4 regions of the Cellulosimicrobium composti genome follow, and region 1 is predicted to be linked to each of the others. Evidence: riboswitches for the same ligand, from Rfam matches in the RefSeq annotation. Region 1 holds a riboswitch; each other region holds the start of a gene.
The links. A riboswitch is a leader RNA that binds a small molecule or an ion and turns the genes downstream of it on or off. The one in region 1 is predicted to bind thiamine pyrophosphate.
Positions count from the first base shown of each region.

Region 1 (4,859 bases):
CACGCTCGGCGCGATCGGGTGCACGGTCGAGGCCGACGACGTCGACGCGACGGGCGTGCTCGTCGTGACGCCGCCGTCGTGGCGGCCCGACCTCACGGAGCCGGCCGAGCTCGTCGAGGAGGTCGCGCGACTCGTCGGCTACGACGAGATCCCGTCGCTGCTGCCCGCGGCCCCGGGTGGTCGTGGCCTCACGCGCGAGCAGCGCGTGCGCCGGTCCGTCGCGCGGGCGCTCGCCGAGGACGGTTTCGTCGAGACGCTGAGCTACCCGTTCGTGGGTGCCGCCGAGCTCGACGCGCTGCGCATCCCCGCGGACGACGAGCGTCGCCGCGCGCTACGCCTCGTCAACCCGCTCGCGGACGACCGCCCGCTCCTGCGCACCGACGTGCTGAGCACGCTCCTGGAGACCACGCGCCGCAACGTCGGCCGCGGTCTCACGGACGTCGCGCTGTTCGAGGTCGGTCTCGTCACGCACCCGCGCCCCGGCGCGCCGGCCGCGCCGTCGCTCCCCGGCGGCGTGCGTCCGGGCGACGACGAGCTGGCCGCGATCGACGCCGCGCTCCCGGCGCAGCCCCGGCACGTCGCGGGGGTCCTCGTGGGCCGTCGGGAGCGCGCCGGCTGGTGGGGCCCGGGCCGCGCCGCTGACTGGACCGACGCGCTCGGGGCGGCCCGCCGGGTCGCCGCGCGCGCCGGCGCGGAGGTCGGCGTCGTCGCCGACACCGGGCGCGCGCCGTTCCACCCCGGGCGGTGCGCGCGCCTCGAGCTCGCGGACGGGACCGTCGTCGGGCACGCGGGCGAGCTGCACCCCAAGGTGCTCGAGAACGTCGGCCTGCCGGCGCGGACGGTCGCGTTCGAGGTCGATCTCTCGGCGCTCGTCGCGGGCGCGTCCGACGCGCCCGTGCAGGCGACGCCCGTCTCGGGCTTCCCCGCGGCGAAGGAGGACCTCGCGTTCGTCGTCGACGAGTCGGTGACCGCGGAGTCGCTGCGGGCGGCGATCGTCGAGGGCGCCGGCGGGCTGGCCGAGGAGGTCGCGCTGTTCGACGTCTTCACGGGCGAGCAGGTGGGCGCCGGGCGCAAGTCGCTCGCGTTCTCGCTGCGGCTGCGTGCCGCGGACCGCACCCTCACCGCGGACGACGTCGCGCGCGTCCGCGAGGGCGCCGTCACCGCCGCGCGCGAGCGGGTCGGCGCGGAGCTGCGCGCATGAGCGGGCCGGGCCCCGCGGGCGCCGTCGCGCCCGCCCGGACCGCGCTCGTCACGGGCGCGTCCCGCGGCATCGGCCGCGCGATCGCCGTCGGGCTCGCCGCGGCCGGCCTCGACGTCGCGCTCCTCGCGCGCGACGCCGACCGTCTCGCCGGGGTCGCCGCGGAGATCGCCGCGCTCGGCGAGCGGGACGGCGCGGCCGGTCGCGCCGTCGTCGTGACGGCGGACGTCACGGACGCCGGCGCGGTCGCCGCCGCGGTGCGCGCGGCGGAGGACGCCCTCGGCGGCGTCGACCTCCTCGTCAACAACGCGGGCCGCGTCGACGCCGAGGTGCCGCTGTGGGAGGCGGACCCCGACGAGTGGTGGGCGATCGTCGAGACGAACGTCCGCGGGCCGTTCCTCCTCGCGCGTGCGGTCGTGCCGGGCATGCTCGCCCGGGGCGGGGGCCGCGTCGTCGACCTCAACAGCGGCGCGGGCTCGCACGACATGGACGGCGCGAGCGCGTACAACGCGAGCAAGACGGCGCTCCTGCGGATCGGCGCGAACCTGCACCGGTCCGGGTTCGACCGCGGCCTGCGCACGTTCGAGGTCTCGCCGGGCGTGGTGCAGACCGACATGACCGCGTCGATGACCATGCACGAGGGCCGCACCGAGTGGACGCCCGTGGAGCGCACGGTCGAGATGGTAGTCGCGATCGCGGCGGGCGAGCTCGACGCGTTCTCCGGCGCGTTCGTGCGCGTCACGCACGACTCGCCGCAGTCGCTGCGGGCGGCGCTCGTGGCGGGGGAGCGCGACGGGCGCGCGGTCCCCGGCCAGGACGGGCGACGCCTGCGCGTCACGCGCTGGGGCGACGACGACCCGATGCCGGGCGCGCTCCCGGCGCGCTGAGGGGCGCGACAGCAGGACGTGGGCGGAGCCCGTCCCGGCGACGCCGGGGCGGGCTCCGCCGCGTCACGGGCACCCTGCCGGGGCCGGCGCGCGGCGTCGTAGGATGCGGTGACCGACACGGGGTGCCCCGCGCACGCGGGGCTGAGATCACACCCGTCGAACCTGCTCTGGCTCGTACCAGCGAAGGGATGTCCGCCGATGCCGCTCACCGTGCCCTCCGTCACCCCCGCCGTCGCGCCCGGACCCGGGAGCGCGACCTCCGACGACGCGCCCTCGCGCCCGCGCGTGCTCTCGGTCGCCGGGACGGACCCGACCGGCGGGGCGGGCATCCAGGCCGACCTCAAGGCGTTCTGCGCGCACGGCGCGTACGGCATGGCCGTCACGACGGCGCTCGTCGCGCAGAACACGCACGGCGTCCGGTCGGTGCACGTGCCCGGCCCGGGGTTCCTGCGCGAGCAGCTCGACGCCGTCTCCGACGACGTGCACGTCGACGCGGTGAAGATCGGCATGGTCGCCGACGCGGCGAACGGTCGCACGATCGCCTCGTGGCTGGACGCGCTCGTCGCCGAGCGCGCACGCACCGGCGCGCCGCGGCCCTGGGTCGTGCTCGACCCGGTCATGGTCGCGACGTCGGGCCACCGGCTGCTCGACGAGGGCGCCGAGGACGCGGTGCGCGACCTCGCGACGCGCGCGGACGTCGTCACGCCCAACCTGCCCGAGCTCGGGGTGCTGACCCGCCGCCCCGCTGCCACGACCTGGGACGACGCGCTCGCGCAGGCGGCCGCGTACGCCCGGGCGAGCGGCGCCGGCGTGCTGCTCAAGGGCGGGCACCTCACGGGCGGCGCCTCGCCCGACGCGCTCGTCGTCCCGGTCGCGGACGACGTGCGCGTGACGACGTTCGACGCCGAGCGCGTCGACACCCCGCACACGCACGGCACCGGGTGCTCCCTCTCCGCGGCGCTCGCGGCCCTGCGCCCGCGCCGCGCGAGCTGGGAGGACGCGGCGCGCGACGCGAAGGCGTGGCTCACGGGCGCCCTGCGCGCGGGTGCGGCGCTGCGCGTCGGGAGCGGGCGCGGTCCCGTGGACCACCTGCACGCCGTGGCCGCGCCCGTCGGCGGCTAGCACCGCCGGACGGGCTCGCGACGGTGGCGCGCCGGGCGCGCCGGTGCTACACCGTCCTCCATGACGAACGACCTCGGTGCTCCGGCCCCGTCGCGCGGCCGCCTGCTCGCCGCGCGCGCCGTCGCCGTCGTGGCGGCGCTGTTCTGGGGCGTCCTCTTCTTCGGCCTCGTCGACCTCGCGACCGTCGTGCTGCAGGACGAGCGGTTCGCCCGGCACTACCTGGTGGAGGCGGGCTGGGGCCTGCTCTACACGGGCCTCGCCATGTTCCCGCTCCTCGCATGGGCCGTCCGGCCCCGCGCGACGGTGCTGCTGCAGGGGGTGCTCGTGACGGGTGCTGCCGTCGCGCTCGCCGGGCTCGTGGCGGGCGCGTTCGGGCAGCTCCTGCCCGCCCTCGGGCTCGCGGCGTCCGCGCTCGTCCCCGCCGTCCTCGCACGGCAGGACCTGCGCCCCGCGCGCGTCACGCCCCGGGCGGTGCACCCCGCGCTCGCCGGGCTCGCGCTCGCGGGCCTGGGCGGCGCGGTCGCCTACGCGGTCGCCGTGCTGCGCGCGGCCGCGGCGGGCGAGCCCGACGACGAGACGTGGGGCCTCCAGCACCTGCCGATGCAGGCGGGGCTCGGGCTCGCGCTCGCGGCGTGCGCGCTCGCCGTCGCCGTCGTGCACGCGGGCGGCGCCGCGCGGTGGCGCGCCGGGGTGGTGCCGCCCGCGCTCGTGGCCGTGTCCCTCGGCGCGTGCTCGGTGCTCTACCCGGAGCACCTCGCGAGCCTCGGGACGGTGGGCGGGGTCGCGTGCGCGGCGTGGGGTGCCGCGCTCGGCGCGTGCGGGGTCCTGCTCCCCGACACGCGCGTGCTGGGCCGCGCCGCGCCCGCGACCCCGCGCCGCTGACGCCGGCAGGCGTCACACCCCCTGGGGGACCTCCCGGACGCCCGCCGACCAGGCGGGCTCGACGTCGGCGAGGGCGGCGCGCACGACCGCGACGGTCGCGCGCGCGACGGCGAGGCGCTGCGCGGGGGACGCGTCGAGCGGGCGGGTCGTGACCTTCGCCCCGACGACGGGGACCGGGCCGCACGCCACGAGGAACGCCCGCACCTCGTCCGGGCCGAGGATCGACTCGTCGGAGCCGGGCAGCGCCGGGTCGGGGCCGTGCGGCGGCACGTGCGCGTCGTCCCACGGCCCGCCCCAGCGGCCCGCCACCCCCGCGGCCCCCGAGAGCATCGCGCTCGCGAGCAGCCCGGCGCCCGCCGCGGCGCGCGCGTGCTCGACGGGCGTGGCGGCGCTGCGGCCCTCGATCGCGGAGCGTCCCCAGTTGAGCCCGACGTGCAGCGGGTGGCCCGTCGCCCGCGCCGCGCGGCCGACGGCCTCGATCTCGTCCTCGAGCGGGAGGAAGCCCTTCTCGGCGACGCCCCACGGGCGGGGAGCGTCGCAGTGCTCGACGACGAGCGGGAGCCCGGCGGGCGCGACGGCGGCGAGCTCGACGAGGCTGCGCTCGAGCGCGGCGGCCGAGCCGGTGCCCGGACCCGGAGCCGACTGGAGCTCGACCGCGACGACCCGGCGTCCGTCGTCGGCGAGGCGCCCGGCCGCGTCGAGCACGCGCGCGACGCCCTCGACCGCCTCGCGGCGACCGGCCTCGTCGTCGGACGCGAGCCCGTAGGACC
Region 1 covers NZ_JAAFAN010000026.1:13,983-18,841, reverse strand. Annotated here, with positions in the region: gene pheT (phenylalanine--tRNA ligase subunit beta) at 1-1,201, shown strand, start outside; gene GYH36_RS09400 (SDR family oxidoreductase) at 1,198-2,085, shown strand; TPP riboswitch at 2,194-2,291, shown strand; gene thiD (bifunctional hydroxymethylpyrimidine kinase/phosphomethylpyrimidine kinase) at 2,284-3,207, shown strand; gene GYH36_RS09390 (hypothetical protein) at 3,268-4,089, shown strand; gene GYH36_RS09385 (DUF4862 family protein) at 4,102-4,859, opposite strand, start outside.

Region 2 (4,859 bases), on a different contig from region 1:
GCGGGCGTCGTCCCCGGGACGGTCGCGTGCGCGGGGTCGACGACGTCGATCGCCTCGACGCCGTAGACGATCGTCCCGAGCGTGAGCCACGCGAGCGGGACGACGAGGCCCGTGACGACGCCCGCCACGAGGAGCGACGTCGCGGGACCGAGGGCGTCGACGAGCGGCCGCAGCGCGTCGACGCGCGCGACGACGCCGTCCCACCACGCGCCGACCTCGACGACGACGACCCGCGTGCCCCACCACTCGCGCACCCGGCCCACGACGGCGGTCACGGTGAACGCGCCGACGACGATCCACACGACCTCGCAGTAGCCCGCCACGATGCGCACGGCGGCCGAGCGCGCGCTGTGCCGGGCGTCGGAGCCGGACGAGGCGACGCGGCGGTCGAGGCGCCTCGCGAGGCGGTCGAGGAGCGTGCGTGCCAGGAGCGCGCCGGCGACGACGGCGAGGACGGTGACCCCGAACCCCTCGGGGATCGGGCTGGCCGTCCGGATCCCCGACCCGGCGGCGAACGCGTGGTCGAGCGCCGCCGAGTCGACGTACGTCTGCCAGTCGGACGTCAGTCCGCCGTAGAACTCGTAGATGACGAGGTACGGGACGAGCACCGACGCGATCGAGCCGAGCAGCGTGCGGGCCTCCAGCCGGTCGCGCCCGGACCGCGGCTCGCGGCGCAGCACGTGCAGCATGACGACGATCCCGACGACCGTCGCGAGCGGGGAGAAGCACAGCACGAGGAGTCCGAGCACGCCGGACGACGGCGCGACCGCGAGCGCGGCGCGCAGCGCGAGCTCGTGCAGCACCTCCGCGACGACCGCGACGGCGACGAGCGCGGGCCAGTGCCGGGCGAGCAGCCGGCCGGTGTCGGCGAGCACGCGCAGACCCGCGCGCAGCACCGTGTCCCGGGTGCCCGGCGTCGGGCTCTGGGTGGTCGCCGTGGGGGCCGTCACGCGCGCCAGGGTACCCGCGCGACCGGGGACGTCCGCACCCGGCGGGCCGGGCGTCCCCCTGGCCCCGGCGGCGTCGCGCGCGGGAGGATCGCCTCATGACACGTCACGCGATCGTCGTCGGCGCCGGGATCGCCGGCCTGACCTCCGCCGTCTCGCTCGCGCGCACGGGCTGGGACGTCACCGTGCTCGAGCGTGCGGCCGAGGCCGGCGAGGTCGGGGCGGGGTTCGCCATGTCGCGCAACGCCGTCGCGGCCTTCCGCGGGCTCGGGTTCGACGACGACGACGTCGCCGCACTCGGGTACGCCACGTGGGCGGGCGGCACGTGGGACCTGCACGGGCGCCCGATCCTCGCGCTGCCGGACACGTCGGAGATGCGGGCGTCGGTCGCTCTCGTCGGCGTGCACCGTCGTCGGCTCCACGCCGCCCTGCGGCGACGGGCTGCGGACCTCGGTGTCGAGGTCGTCACCGGCACCCCCGTCGAGGCGCTGGACCCGGGCGACCCCGAGGGTCGGCCGGCCGTCGTGGCCGGGCGCGAGGCGGACCTCGTCGTCGGCGCCGACGGGATGCGCAGCGCCGTCCGCTCGGTCCTGTTCCCCGCCGTGCGGCCCGTGCACAGCGGGTACGCGAGCTGGCGCGCGGTCGTCCCCGGCGCGTACGGCGACGTCGCGCTGCGGCAGTACTGGGGGCCGCACGCGGAGTTCGGCGTGCTGCGCGTGGCCGCGGACGAGACGTACTGGTACGGGTACGTCGCGATGCCCGAGCGCACGCGGCTGCGCGACGAGCTCGCCGCCGCGCGGGCACGGTTCGACGGGTGGGCGGAGCCGGTGCGCGACGTCCTCGCCGCGACGCCGCCCGACGTGGTGCTGCGTCACGACGTGCACCACCTGCCCCGCGGCGTCCCGCGCTACGCGTCCGGGCGGGTGGTCCTCGCCGGCGACGCCGCGCACGGCACCCTGCCGACGATGGGTCAGGGCGCGGCCACCGCGCTCGAGGACGGGCTGTGCGTCGGCCTGCTCGTCGGGTCGCCCGTCGCCGCCGGCGGGCGGCTCGCGCCCGCCCTCGTCGGGTACGACGCCGCACGTCGGCCTCGGTGCCGGGCGCTCGCGCGGGCGTCGGTCGCGTCGGGCCGGTTCGGCGCCCACCTCGGCGGCGGGTGGCGCCAGACGGTGCGCAACGGGCTCATGCGGCTCACGCCCGCGGCCGCGATCGAGCGCGGCTCCCGGGCGGCGATGGGCTGGACCCCGCCCGAACCCGCGGCCCCGGTGCCCTGACGGCGGCGCGGACCGCCGCCGGGTGGCGAGGAGGGGCGACGACGCTACGCGCGCGAGGCGAGGCGGGCGACGACGCGCTTGGCCTCCTTGCCCGCGAACCGGCGCGCGAGGACGCCGACGCCCGCGGCGACGGCCGCGAACGTCACGGCCGAGACGATGCCGACCTCCTCGTCGTCGAGGTCCTTCGGGGCGTCGTGCCCGGTCACCTTGGCCCAGACGAACGTGACGAGCTTCTGCGCGGCCCAGCCCGCGGCGAACGTCAGCGCGACGGTGCCGACCTTCACGGCCAGGGTCTGGTCCTCGGTGTCTGCCACGGCGATCCTCCAGGTCAGGGGCGACGGTGTGCTGCGCACCACCGTAGTCGTCCCGCACCGGCCACGCCGCGCGTGCCGGGCCGCGGTGTAGGCTCGACGTGAACGACAGGGGAGCTCCTGGAGGAGCTGAGAGTGCGGACCACCGCAGACCCTCGAACCTGATCCGGTTAGCACCGGTGGAGGAAGTCGGGAATCTCGATCACCTGCTCGTGCGGTCCTCCGCGCTCCGACGGCGGCCGCGCGGGCCGGTGGACCCCTCCTGAACGTCCTGGGAGGACACATGCAGCGCACGACCACCGGCACCCGCCGACGCACCCTCGCGACCGGGGCCGCCACGACCCTCGCCCTCCTCGCCCTGGCGGCGTGCAGCGGCGGCGACGACGCCGCGGGTGGCGACGACGCGTCGTCGGGCGGCACGGTGACCCTGGTGACGCACGACTCGTTCGCCGTGAGCGACGAGGTGCTCGCCGCGTTCGAGGAGGAGAGCGGGCTCACCGTGGAGCAGGTCGCGCCCGGCGACGGCGGCGCGCTCGTCAACCAGCTGATCCTCACGAAGGAGTCGCCGCTCGGCGACGTGGTCTTCGGGATCGACAACACGTTCGCGTCGCGCGCGATCGACGAGGGCGTCCTCGACCCGTACACCCCGGCGGGACTCTCGGACTCCGCCGCGTCCTACGCCGTCGGCGACGGCGGCGAGCTCACCGCGATCGACCTCGGCGACGTGTGCGTCAACGTGGACCACGCGTGGTTCGACGAGGCCGGCGTCCCCGAGCCCGTCACGCTCGACGACCTCACGAGGCCCGAGTACGAGGACCTCCTCGTGGTGACCAACCCGGCCACGTCCTCGCCCGGGCTCGCGTTCCTCCTCGCGACCGTGGGCGCGTTCGGCGAGGACGGGTTCGAGGACTACTGGGCCGACCTGCGCGCCAACGGCGTGAAGGTCGTCGACGGCTGGTCGGACGCCTACTACGTCGACTTCTCCGGCTCCGAGGGCGCCGGCCCGCGCCCTCTGGTGCTGTCGTACTCGACGTCGCCCGCGTTCACGCTCACCGAGGACGGCACCGCCTCGACCACGGGGGCGCTGCTCGACACGTGCTTCCGCCAGGTCGAGTACGCGGGCGTGCTCGCGAACGCGAAGAACCCCGAGGGCGCGCAGCAGCTCCTCGACTTCCTCGTGAGCGAGCCGTTCCAGGCCGACGTCCCCGGGCAGATGTACATGTACCCCGCCGACGACTCCGTCGCGCTCCCCGACGGCTGGGCCGAGTTCGCGCCGCTCGCCGACGAGCCGTTCGAGGTCGCGCCCGAGGACGTCTCGGCGCACCGCGACGAGTGGATCAAGGCGTGGACGGCGACGGTCGTCGACTGACGGCGCAGGCACGCCCCGCGGCCGGGGGAGGTCTCGGGCGCGGGGTGCTGTGGGGTCTCGCGGCGGCGGTGCCGCTGGCGTTCCTCGGGGTGTTCTTCGCGTGGCCGGTGGTCACGCTCGTGGCGCGCGGGTTCGTCGGGGAGAGCGGCGGGCTCGACCTGTCGGGGTTCGCGGAGGTGTTCTCGCAGCCGCGCACGTGGCGCATCCTCGGGCTCACGCTGTGGCAGGCGGTGCTCGGCACGGCGTTCTCGCTCCTGCTGGGCGTGCCCGGCGCGTACGTGCTGTACCGGTGCCGGTTCCCCGGGCGGCGGGTCCTGCGCGCGGTCGTCACGGTCCCGTTCGTGCTGCCGACGGTGGTCGTGGGCGTCGCGTTCCGGTCGCTGCTCGTGCAGGGCGGCCCGCTCGGGATCCTCGGGCTCGACGAGACGTTCGCGGCGATCGTCGTCGCGCTCGTGTTCTTCAACTACTCCGTCGTGGTGCGCACGGTCGGCGGGCTCTGGGAGCACCTCGACCCGCGGGCCGAGCAGGCCGCGCGTGCCCTCGGCGCGACGCCGTGGCGCGCGTTCCGCACCGTGACGCTCCCGGCGCTGACGCCCGCGATCGCGAGCGCCGCGTCGATCGTCTTCCTCTTCTGCGCGACGGCGTTCGGCGTCGTCCTCGTGCTCGGCGGCATCCGCTACGGCACGATCGAGACGGAGATCTGGATCCAGACCACGCAGTTCCTCGACCTGCGCACCGCCGCGGTGCTGTCGGTCGTGCAGCTCGTCGTCGTCGCGGCGGCGCTCACCGTCGCGAACCGCACGCGCGCCCGGCGCGAGCGCGCCCTGAACCTGTCGTCCTCGACGTCGTCCGCACACCCGCTCCGCGTGTGGCGCGACGGCCGCCCCACCGGTGACCTCGTGCCCGCGGCGCTCACCGCGGCCGTGGTCGTCGTGCTCGTCGGGCTGCCGCTCGGCAC
Region 2 covers NZ_JAAFAN010000046.1:17,041-21,899, reverse strand. Annotated here, with positions in the region: gene GYH36_RS13490 (hypothetical protein) at 1-950, opposite strand, end outside; gene GYH36_RS13485 (FAD-dependent oxidoreductase) at 1,046-2,221, shown strand; gene GYH36_RS13480 (DUF4235 domain-containing protein) at 2,266-2,535, opposite strand; TPP riboswitch at 2,633-2,737, shown strand; gene GYH36_RS13475 (thiamine ABC transporter substrate-binding protein) at 2,816-3,901, shown strand; gene GYH36_RS13470 (ABC transporter permease) at 3,898-4,859, shown strand, end outside.
Region 2: another riboswitch for thiamine pyrophosphate. It lies ahead of GYH36_RS13475 (thiamine ABC transporter substrate-binding protein); the one in region 1 lies ahead of thiD (bifunctional hydroxymethylpyrimidine kinase/phosphomethylpyrimidine kinase).

Region 3 (4,859 bases), on a different contig from region 1:
ACGGCGAGCCCGTCCACGGGGACCGTGAGCGGCCCGAGCGCCAGGGTCTCGCCGCCGGGCCGTGTCACGACGTTGACGACGAGCAGGCTCGTCGCGAGCAGCACGAAGGGCACGTGCGCGAGGGCGAGCGCGCGCACGCGCACCCGGCCGAGCGCGAGCAGCGCGACGACCGTGAGCGCCCACCCGACGGCGGGCGTGACGGGGTCGGTGACGAGCAGCGCGCCGGTCGACAGGACGAGCACCGTCGCGAGCTTGACGGTCGGGTTCCACCGCTCGAGCGGGGTCGGGCGGGCAGCGGTCACGGGGGCGACCCCGCGAAGGCGGCGGGCACCGTCGCCGCGTCGGTGGCGGCGTCGAGCGCGCGCACGAGCGCCCCGGGGTCGACGCCGCGGGCGCGGCCGACGCGCGACCACCACGCGAGCAGGGGTGGCAGGCGCAGCCCGGCCCGGGCCCGCAGCGCGTCGTCGGCGAGGACGTGGGGCGGCGGGGCGACGGCGGCGAGGCGGCCGTCGACGACGACGGCCAGGCGGTCGGCGACCGCGGCGGCGAGCGCGAGGTCGTGCGTGACGACGACCACGGCACCGCCCGCGTCGGCCCGGTCCCGCAGGGCGCGCGCGACGGCGGCGGCCTGGGTGCGGTCGAGCCCGGACGTCGGCTCGTCGGCGAGGAGGACGGGCGGGTCGAGCACGGTCGCGGCCGCGAGGGACAGGCGTCGCTGCTCGCCGCCGGAGAGCCGGTAGGGGCTCTCGTCGGCGACGTGGGCGAGGCCGAACCGCTCGAGGGCCCGTGCTGTGCGCGCCTCGACGTCCGGACGGCGCGCGCGCCGCGCGGACCACGCGACCTCCTCGCGCACGGTGCGCGCCAGGAGCTGGTGCTCGGGGTCCTGGAGCACCAGGGCGACGGACCCGGCGTCCGTGGTGACGACTCCCGTCGTGCGCTCCAGTCCGGCGAGGCCGCGCAGGAGCGTCGACTTGCCGCCGCCGTTCGGCCCGACGACGGCGAGCAGCTCTCCCGCCCGCACGTCGAGGTCGACGTCGCGCACCACGGGTCGTGCCCCGCGCCGGCGGCGGCCCGGCGCACCGCGCAGCACGCCCAGGCCCCGTGCGCGCAGGAGCACCGGCCCGTGCGCGGGACCGGCCCGTCGTGCGGGCGTGCCCCGGGCGAGGTCGACGAGCCAGACGTCGGTCGCGGGGTCGCCGAGGGGCGCGGGCGCGCCCGCGTGCTCGAGCCGGACCGCGAGCGGGAGCCGGCACCCGAGCGCGGCGAGCGCGCCGGCGTGCTCGCGCAGCACGCGCTCGGTCGGGCCGTGCGCGAGCACGCGACCGCCGCGGTCGAGCGCGAGCGTCGCCGCGGGCAGCGTGCCGAGCTCGTCGAGCCGGTGCTCGACGAGCACGACGGAGCGGGCCCGCCCCGCCGGGTCCCGCTGGTCGGACCCACCGACCGGCGTCGTGGGCCGGGCGAGCCCGGCGACGAGGGTGCCGACGTCGTGCGCGGCGGCCGGGTCGAGGAGCGCCGTCGGCTCGTCGAGCACCACGAGCCCCGGGTCGGCGACGAGCGCCGCGGCGAGGGCGACCCGCTGCGCCTCGCCCCCGGACAGGGCGTGCGTCGGCCCGTCGCGGAGGTGGGCGGCCCCGGCGGACTCCAGGGCCGCGGTCGAGCGCGCGTCCACGGTGGCCGGGTCGGTGCCGCGGTTCTCGAGCGCGAACCGCAGCTCGTCGTCCACGCGCGCCAGGCAGAGCTGGTCGCCCGGGCGCTGCTGCACGAGGCCGACGTGCGCGGCGAGCGCGGCCGGCGTCGTCTCGCGCGGGTCGGTGCCCGCGACGCGCAGGTGGCCGCGCACCACGCCGGGCAGGGTGTGCGGGACGACGCCGACGAGCGCGCGCACGAGCGTCGACTTCCCCGACCCGGAGGGGCCGACGACGAGCAGGGACGTGCCGGCGGGCACGACGACGTCGACGTCGTGGAGCACCGGGCGCGCGCGGTGGCCGAGGGCCACGTCCAGGTGCGCGGCCTCGACGGCGTGGGGCGCGCGGGACCCGTCAGTCACGGGTCGCGCCGATCGCGAAGGCGTCGAGCGCGCCGGTGCGTGCGAGCGCGTCGCCGAGCAGGCGCGCCGCGAGCCCGCACAGCACCACGCACGAGACGATCTGGACGCCCAGGCGCAGCATCGCGAGGTCCTGGCCGAGCCAGCCGAGGCGGACCGCGTTGAACGCGAACGTGACGAGCGCCGCGCTCACGCCCGACGCGACGAAGACGCCCCACCCGAACCGGCGGTAGCGGGTGAGCGCGAAGGGGAGCTCGGCGCCGGCGCCCTGGACGAGCCCCACGAGGAGGAGCAGCGGTCCTGCGGGCGAGGCGAGGAAGACGACCTCCACGAGCGCCGCGAGCGTCTCGGCGAGGACGCCCACGCCCGGCCGGCGCACGATGTAGGTGGCGAGCGGACCGACGACGATCCATGCGCCCGCGAGCACGTTCGCCGCGAGGTCCGCGAGCGGGCCCATGAGGATCTGCAGCGGTGCCCAGAGCTGCACGAACGCCCAGTAGACGAAGCCGAAGACCACGCCGAGGACCGCGACGAGCACCGTCTCGTGCAGCGTCGGCCCGCGCCGTCGGCCCCCGGCACCCGGCGGCCGGACCCTCGTGTCGGGCGCGCTCGCGGCCGGGGGCGCGGTCGTGGTCGTGGCCGGGGTCCGCGCGGCGGGCGGTGCGGGCGGGGGCGTCGTGCCGGGCTCGGTCATGCGGTTTCCCTCCGTCGGGCCCCCGGTCGAGGGGTGCACGACGACGCCGCCCGCCACCCCGCGCGTCCGGCCGGGCGCGCGGGCACGGCGCGCAGGGGACGGTGACGTCGGCCCTGCTCCCTTCGCTGGTACGAACCAGATCAGGTTCCACGGGTCTGCGGGTGGGACGGGTGTCCGGCCTGCACTCTCAGCGCTCGTGCGCTCCCCGGGGGCGTTCGGCCCGACCCTAGGCCCGCCGGGCGCGCGGGGGACACCCGCGTCTCACGCAGCGGGACGGCGCGCGGCACGTGTGCGAGGGTGGCCGGGGCCCCGCCGCCGGCGGACGGCCGGGACACGACGGGACGAGGCACGCATGACGACGGACAACGACCCTGCGGCGGTCGCCGAGCTGGACCGCCTCGACGGCGAGGTCCGCGCGGCCGCGCCGGGGGACACGACCGCGCAGGTCGCCCTGTGGCGACAGGTGTCGCGCCTGGCGACGTGGTTCTTCGTCGCCCGTGGCGAGCCCGACCGGCCGAGACCCTACGCGGTCGCCGCGCCGCAGGGTCCGATGGTCTGCCTCTACAGCAGCGCCACCCGCGCGCGCGACGCGGCGCACGCCCTCGGAGTCGTCCCGGCGGGCGAGCCGGTGCCGCTGCTCGCCGTGCCGATGCCGGACGCCGTCGGCTACGTCGCGTCGCTCGGCGCGGCCGGGGTCGTCGGCGTGGCGCTGGACCACCCCCGGATCGGTCACTTCGTCCCGCTCGCGAACCTCGCGACGCTCCAGGCGTGGGTCGAGGAGGACGCGCGCTGACCCGACCGCGCGAGCGCCTTGACACTCGTTCGAACACCTGTTCGAATGACGGGGTGCGGTGGGACGGACAGGCGATCGGCGCGGACGACGGCGCGCTCCCGGGGCTGGAGCGTGCGGGTCTCGTGCGCAGCGTGCGCACGCCCGAGTTCGCGGGCATCACGTTCCACGAGGTGACGGCCAGGAGCGCGCTGTCCAAGGTCCCGGCGATGTCGCGCATGCCGTTCCGCTGGACCGTCAACCCCTACCGGGGCTGCAGCCACGCGTGCTCGTACTGCCTCGACCCGCAGACCCCCGTCCTGCTCGCCGACGGCACCCAGCGCCCCGTCGGGGACCTGCGCGTCGGCGACGAGATCGTGGGGACGGCCCCGCACGGGGCCTACCGCCGGTACGTGCGCACGCGCGTCCTCGACCGCTGGACCACGCGCAAGCGCGCCTACCGCGTCACCCTCGCGGACGGCACCCGGCTCGTCGCGAGCGGCGACCACCGCTTCCTCACCGAGCGCGGCTGGCGCCACGTCGTCGGCGGGGCCGGGCACCGCGCCCACCTCGCGCTCGGCGACGTGCTCGTCGGCCCGGGCGCCGCGGCGCTCGCGGGCGGCGACGCCGTGCTCGACGGCCGCGACGTGACGGGCAGCGACGGGCTGCGGGTCGACTCCCTCGAGGCCCTCGACGGCCCGGGCGAGGAGACCGAGCTCGTCGACATCACCACCGGCACGCGCGACTTCGTCGCCGCGGGCGTCGTGAGCCACAACTGCTTCGCCCGCCCGACCCACCAGTACCTCGACCTCGACGCAGGGGAGGACTTCGACCGCGAGGTCGTCGTCAAGGTCAACGTGGACGAGGTGCTGCGCGCCGAGCTCGCGCGCCGCTCCTGGGCCCACGAGCCGGTCGCGCTCGGCACCAACACGGACCCCTACCAGCGCGCGGAGGGCCGCTACCGGCTCATGCCCGGCATCATCGACGCGCTCGCCGGGTCCGGCACCCCGCTGTCGATCCTCACCAAGGGCACCATCCTGCGCCGCGACCTCCCGCTCCTCGTCGACGCGTCCTCGCGCGTCGAGGTGGGGATCGGCGTCTCCCTGGCCCTCCTCGACCCCGCGCTCCAGGCGAGCGTCGAGCCCGGCACGCCCACGCCGCGCGCCCGGCTCGACCTGATCCGCGCGATCCGCGAGGCCGGCCTGCCGTGCGGCGTCATGGTCGCTCCCGTGCTGCCGTGGCTCACCGACTCGACGCGCGCGCTCACCGACCTGCTCGACGCCGTCAAGGACGCCGGCGCGACGGGGGTCACGGTGCTGCCCCTGCACCTCAAGCCCGGCACGCGCGAGTGG
Region 3 covers NZ_JAAFAN010000047.1:4,229-9,087, forward strand. Annotated here, with positions in the region: gene GYH36_RS13605 (energy-coupling factor transporter transmembrane component T family protein) at 1-302, opposite strand, end outside; gene GYH36_RS13610 (ABC transporter ATP-binding protein) at 299-2,047, opposite strand; gene GYH36_RS13615 (ECF transporter S component) at 2,040-2,738, opposite strand; TPP riboswitch at 2,837-2,956, opposite strand; gene GYH36_RS13620 (hypothetical protein) at 3,091-3,531, shown strand; gene GYH36_RS13625 (Rv2578c family radical SAM protein) at 3,585-4,859, shown strand, end outside.
Region 3: another riboswitch for thiamine pyrophosphate. It lies ahead of GYH36_RS13615 (ECF transporter S component); the one in region 1 lies ahead of thiD (bifunctional hydroxymethylpyrimidine kinase/phosphomethylpyrimidine kinase).

Region 4 (4,859 bases), on a different contig from region 1:
CGCAAGCGCGTGCTGCCGTTCCTCGAGGTCGTGCGCGACGCCGTCGCGCGCCTCCCGGAGGGGGCGCTGCACGTGACGCTCGCCGGGGACGGCCCCGAGCTGGCCGACGCGCGGCGCCTCGTCGCAGAGCACGGCCTGGGGTCCGTCGTGTCGCTCCCCGGCCGCCTCGACGCGACGGGCCTCCGGCGGCTCTACGCGCGCGCCGACGTGTTCGCCGCGCCCGCCGTCGAGGAGGCGTTCGGCATCGCGGCGCTCGAGGGCCAGGCGGCCGGGCTCGCGGTCGTGACGCGCTCGCAGTCGGGCGTCGCGGAGCGGCTCACCGACGGCGTCGACGCGCTCCTCGCGGACGACGACGCGGGCCTCGCCGACGCGCTCGTGCGCCTCGTCACCGAGGACGGCCTGCTCGACCGGATCGTCGCGCACAACCGGGACGTGCCCTCGTCGGCCGGCTGGCCGCGCGTGCTCGCCGACGTGCAGGCGGCATACGAACGGGCTGCGACGATCGTCGCAGCCCGTCCGACCCACCCCTAGGGGGTCACTCCCACTCGATGGTGCCCGGGGGCTTGCTCGTCACGTCGAGCACCACACGGTTGACCTCGGGCACCTCGTTGGTGATGCGCGTCGAGATGACGGACAGCACGTCGTACGGCAGGCGCGTCCAGTCGGCCGTCATCGCGTCCTCGGACGAGACGGGGCGCAGCACGATCGGGTGCCCGTAGGTGCGGCCGTCGCCCTGGACGCCGACCGAGCGGACGTCGGCGAGCAGCACGACCGGGCACTGCCAGATCTCGCCGTCCAGACCGGCCTTCGTCAGCTCCTCGCGCGCGATCGCGTCGGCCGCGCGCAGCGTCTCCAGGCGGTCCGCCGTGACCTCGCCGACGATGCGGATGCCGAGCCCGGGGCCGGGGAACGGCTGGCGCGCGACGATCTCCTCGGGCACGCCGAGCTCGCGGCCGACGGCGCGGACCTCGTCCTTGAACAGGGTGCGCAGCGGCTCGACCAGAGAGAACTGCAGGTCGTCCGGCAGGCCGCCGACGTTGTGGTGGCTCTTGATGTTCGCCGCGCCCTCGCCGCCGCCCGACTCGACGACGTCCGGGTAGAGCGTGCCCTGCACGAGGAACTTTACCTCGGCGCCGTGCTCGCCCGCGTCCTCGACGATCTGGCGCGCCGCGTCCTCGAACACGCGGATGAACTCGCGGCCGATGATCTTGCGCTTCGTCTCCGGGTCGCTGTGCCCGGCGAGCGCGGTGAGGAACCGCTCCTTCTCGTCGCGAATCACGAGGTTGACGCCCGTCGCCGCGACGAAGTCGCGCTCGATCTGCTCGACCTCGCCCGCGCGCATGAGCCCGTGGTCGACGTGCACGCACGTGAGCTGGTCGCCCACCGCGCGCTGCACGAGCGCCGCGGCGACGGCGGAGTCCACGCCGCCGGACAGCGCGCAGATGACGCGCGCGTCGCCGACCTGGGCGCGGATCGCCGCGACCTGGTCCGCGATGACGTTGCCGGGCGTCCAGTCAGGGGCCAGGCCCGCGCCGTCGTACAGGAAGTGCTCCAGCACGGTCTGGCCGTGCGCGGAGTGCTTGACCTCGGGGTGCCACTGCACGCCGTAGAGGCGGCGCTCACGGTCCTCGAACGCGGCGACGGGCGAGCCCGACGACGTCGCGAGGACCTCGAAGCCCTCGGGCGCGCGGTGCACGGCGTCGCCGTGGCTCATCCACGTGGTCTGGTTCGTCGGCGTCCCGTCGAGCAGCACGCCCGCGGCGCACACCTCGACCTCGGTGCCGCCGTACTCGCGCAGGCCCGTCTGGGCGACCTCGCCGCCGAGCGCCTTCGCCATGGCCTGGAAGCCGTAGCAGATGCCCATGACGGGCACGCCGGCCTCGAACAGCGCCGGGTCGACGAACGGGGCACCCGTGGCGTACACGGACGAGGGGCCGCCCGAGAGGATGATCGCGGCCGGGTCCTTGGCGAGCATCTGCTCGACCGTGAACGTGTGCGGCACGATCTCGGAGTAGACCTTGGCCTCGCGCACGCGGCGCGCGATGAGCTGCGCGTACTGGGCGCCGAAGTCGACGACGAGCACGGGGCGCGGGGTCGCGGCGACCTCGGCGGTGGTGGGGGTGTCGGGAGCGGTGGCGGGTGACGTCACCGCTCCAGGATAGTCGCCGTGCGGCGCGGCACCGTCCGCCGTCTCAGGCGCCGTCGCGCGCCGCGGCCCGCTCGGCGACGCGCTCGCGCAGCGCCCGTGCCGCGGCCTCCGGGTCGCGCGCGCCGGTGATGGCGCGCACCACGACGACGCGGGTGGCGCCCGCGTCGAGGACCGCGTCGAGGCGGTCCGCGTCGATCCCGCCGATCGCGAACCAGGGCGTGGTCGGCCGCGTCGCCGCGACGTCGCGCAGCAGGTCGAGCCCGACGGCGGCCCGCCCCGGCTTCGTCGGCGTCGCCCACAGCGGGCCCACGCAGAAGTAGTCCACCGCCGGGTCGGCCTCGGCCGCGGCGGCCTGCGCGGCGGAGTGCGTGGAGCGGCCGAGCACGGGCCCCGCGCCGAGCAGCGCGCGCACCGCCGGGACGGGCAGGTCGCCCTGGCCCATGTGCACGACGGGCGCGCCCGTGAGACGCGCCACGTCGGCCCGGTCGTTCACGGCCCACAGCGCGCCGTGCTCCGTCGCGACGCGCGCGACGAGCGCCTGCAGCTCGAGCTCGCGCGCGACGTCGAGCGTCTTGTCGCGGAGCTGGACCACGTCGACGCCGCCCGCGAGCGCCGCCCGCAGGAAGTCCTCGAGGTCGCCGCGCTCCTCGCGCGCGTCGGTGCACAGGTAGAGGCGCGCGTCGGCGAGCCGGGCGCGCACGGCGTCCGGGTCCGGTGCGGCGGCCGTCGTGGGCGTGGCGAAGGTCTCGGTGCTCACCCGCCGGAGCCTAGCCCCGGCGCTCCGGGCGCAGGCGGTACTGTGGCCGACAGCACGGGAGCCCCGCACGGGGCTGAGAGGGCGTCGGAGCCGACCGTCGAACCTGATCTGGGTCATGCCAGCGAAGGGAGCGCACATGCACACCCCTGTCCGTCCGGGGCCCCGCACGGCCGGTTTCGCCGGGCCGTCGCCAGCCGGCCCGCGCGACGTCGTCGTCGTGGGCGGCGGGATCGTCGGGCTCGCCGTCGCGTGGCGCGCCGCGCGCGCGGGGCTGACCGTCACGGTGCTCGACCCGGCTCCGGGAGACGGCGCGACGCACGCCGCCGCGGGGATGCTCGCCCCGGTGACCGAGGCCGACTTCGGCGAGGACGACGCGCTGCGGCTCCACCTGGCGGCGGCTGCCGCGTGGCCGGGCTTCGCGGCCGACCTGCGCGCCGCGACCGGGCGGGACGTCGGGCTGCGCCCGGCGGGGACGCTCACCCTCGCGTACGACGCGGACGACCTCGCGCTCCTGCGCCGCGTCCTCGCCCTGCACGCCGCGCACGGCCTCGCCTCGCGCGAGCTCACCGTCGCGGACGCGCGCCGCCGCGAGCCCTACCTCGGGCCCCGTGTCGCGGGCGCGGCCTGGGCGCCCGCGGACCACGCGGTCGACCCCCGCGCGACGCACGCCGCGCTGCTCGCCGCGCTCGACGCCCCGGCCGAGGCGTCGAGCACCGCGGCGCGGGCCGTCGTCGTCCGGGCCGCCGCGACCCGCGTGGCGCGCGACGCCGCGGGGCGCGCGGTCGGCGTGCACGACGACGCGGGTCACCTCCACGCGGCCGGTGCGGTGGTCGTCGCGGCGGGGTGGGAGTCGGGCGCGCTGCTCGCCGACGTGCCGGGCGTCGTCGTGCCCACACGACCGGTCAAGGGCCAGACCCTGCGCCTCGACGCCGGGCCCGACCTCGCTCTGGAGCACGTCGTGCGCGGGGTCGTGCAGGGCCGGCCGGTGTACGTCGTGCCGCGCACCCCGGTGCCCGGCGGCCCGCGCGCCGGGCACCGCGAGGTCGTCGTGGGCGCGACGACCGAGGAGAACCCGGACGACCGCCGCGCGACCGCGGGCGGCGCCTTCGCCCTCCTGCGCGACGCGCGCGCCCTGCTGCCCGGGATCGACGAGGCCGCGCTCGTCGACGTGACGCCGCGCGCCCGGCCCGCGACCCCGGACAACCTGCCGCTCGTGGGGCCGACCGCCGTCCCCGGTCTGCACGTCGCGACGGGCCACGGCCGCAACGGCGTCCTGCTCGCGCCGCTCACCGCCGAGGCCGTCGTCGCGGGCCTCACGGGCGACGGCCTGCCCCCCGACGTCGCGACCGCCCTCGCCGCGACGCGCACCGACCGCTTCACCCGGCCCGGGACCGTGCCCGGACCGGGGGACGACCCCGCGTCCGGCGACCGCCGGGCCGCGCCGACCGCGACCCCGACCGCACCGAGGTGATCCCCGTGACCGCACCGACCGCGCTCGTCAACGGCGAGCCCTACCCGCTCGACGGCGACGTCGACCTCGAACGGCTCGTCGCCGCGCTCGTGCCCGCGTACGTCGCGGACGGCACGCCGCAGGGCGTCGCCGTCGCCGTGGGCGACGCCGTCGTGCCGCGCGGCGCGTGGGCGAGCACCGTCGTCGCACCCGGTGACCGCATCGAGATCGTGACCGCCGTCCAGGGCGGCTGAGGAGGACACCGTGACCACCGACCTCTCCCCCGCGTCCCGCCCCGCCGCGGCCGACCCCGCGGGCGCCGACCCGCTCGTCGTCGCCGGGACCGCCGTCGGGTCCCGCCTCGTCATGGGCACGGGCGGGGCCGCGAACCTGCTCACGCTCGAGGACGCGCTCGTCGCGTCGGGCACCGCGCTGACGACGGTCGCGATGCGCCGCGTCGCCGTCCGTGCGGGCGGCGACGCGAGCCCCGACGCGGGCATCTG
Region 4 covers NZ_JAAFAN010000011.1:49,127-53,985, forward strand. Annotated here, with positions in the region: gene GYH36_RS05135 (glycosyltransferase family 4 protein) at 1-531, shown strand, start outside; gene guaA (glutamine-hydrolyzing GMP synthase) at 536-2,149, opposite strand; gene thiE (thiamine phosphate synthase) at 2,193-2,906, opposite strand; TPP riboswitch at 2,959-3,038, shown strand; gene thiO (glycine oxidase ThiO) at 3,043-4,377, shown strand; gene thiS (sulfur carrier protein ThiS) at 4,383-4,610, shown strand; gene GYH36_RS05160 (thiazole synthase) at 4,621-4,859, shown strand, end outside.
Region 4: another riboswitch for thiamine pyrophosphate. It lies ahead of thiO (glycine oxidase ThiO); the one in region 1 lies ahead of thiD (bifunctional hydroxymethylpyrimidine kinase/phosphomethylpyrimidine kinase).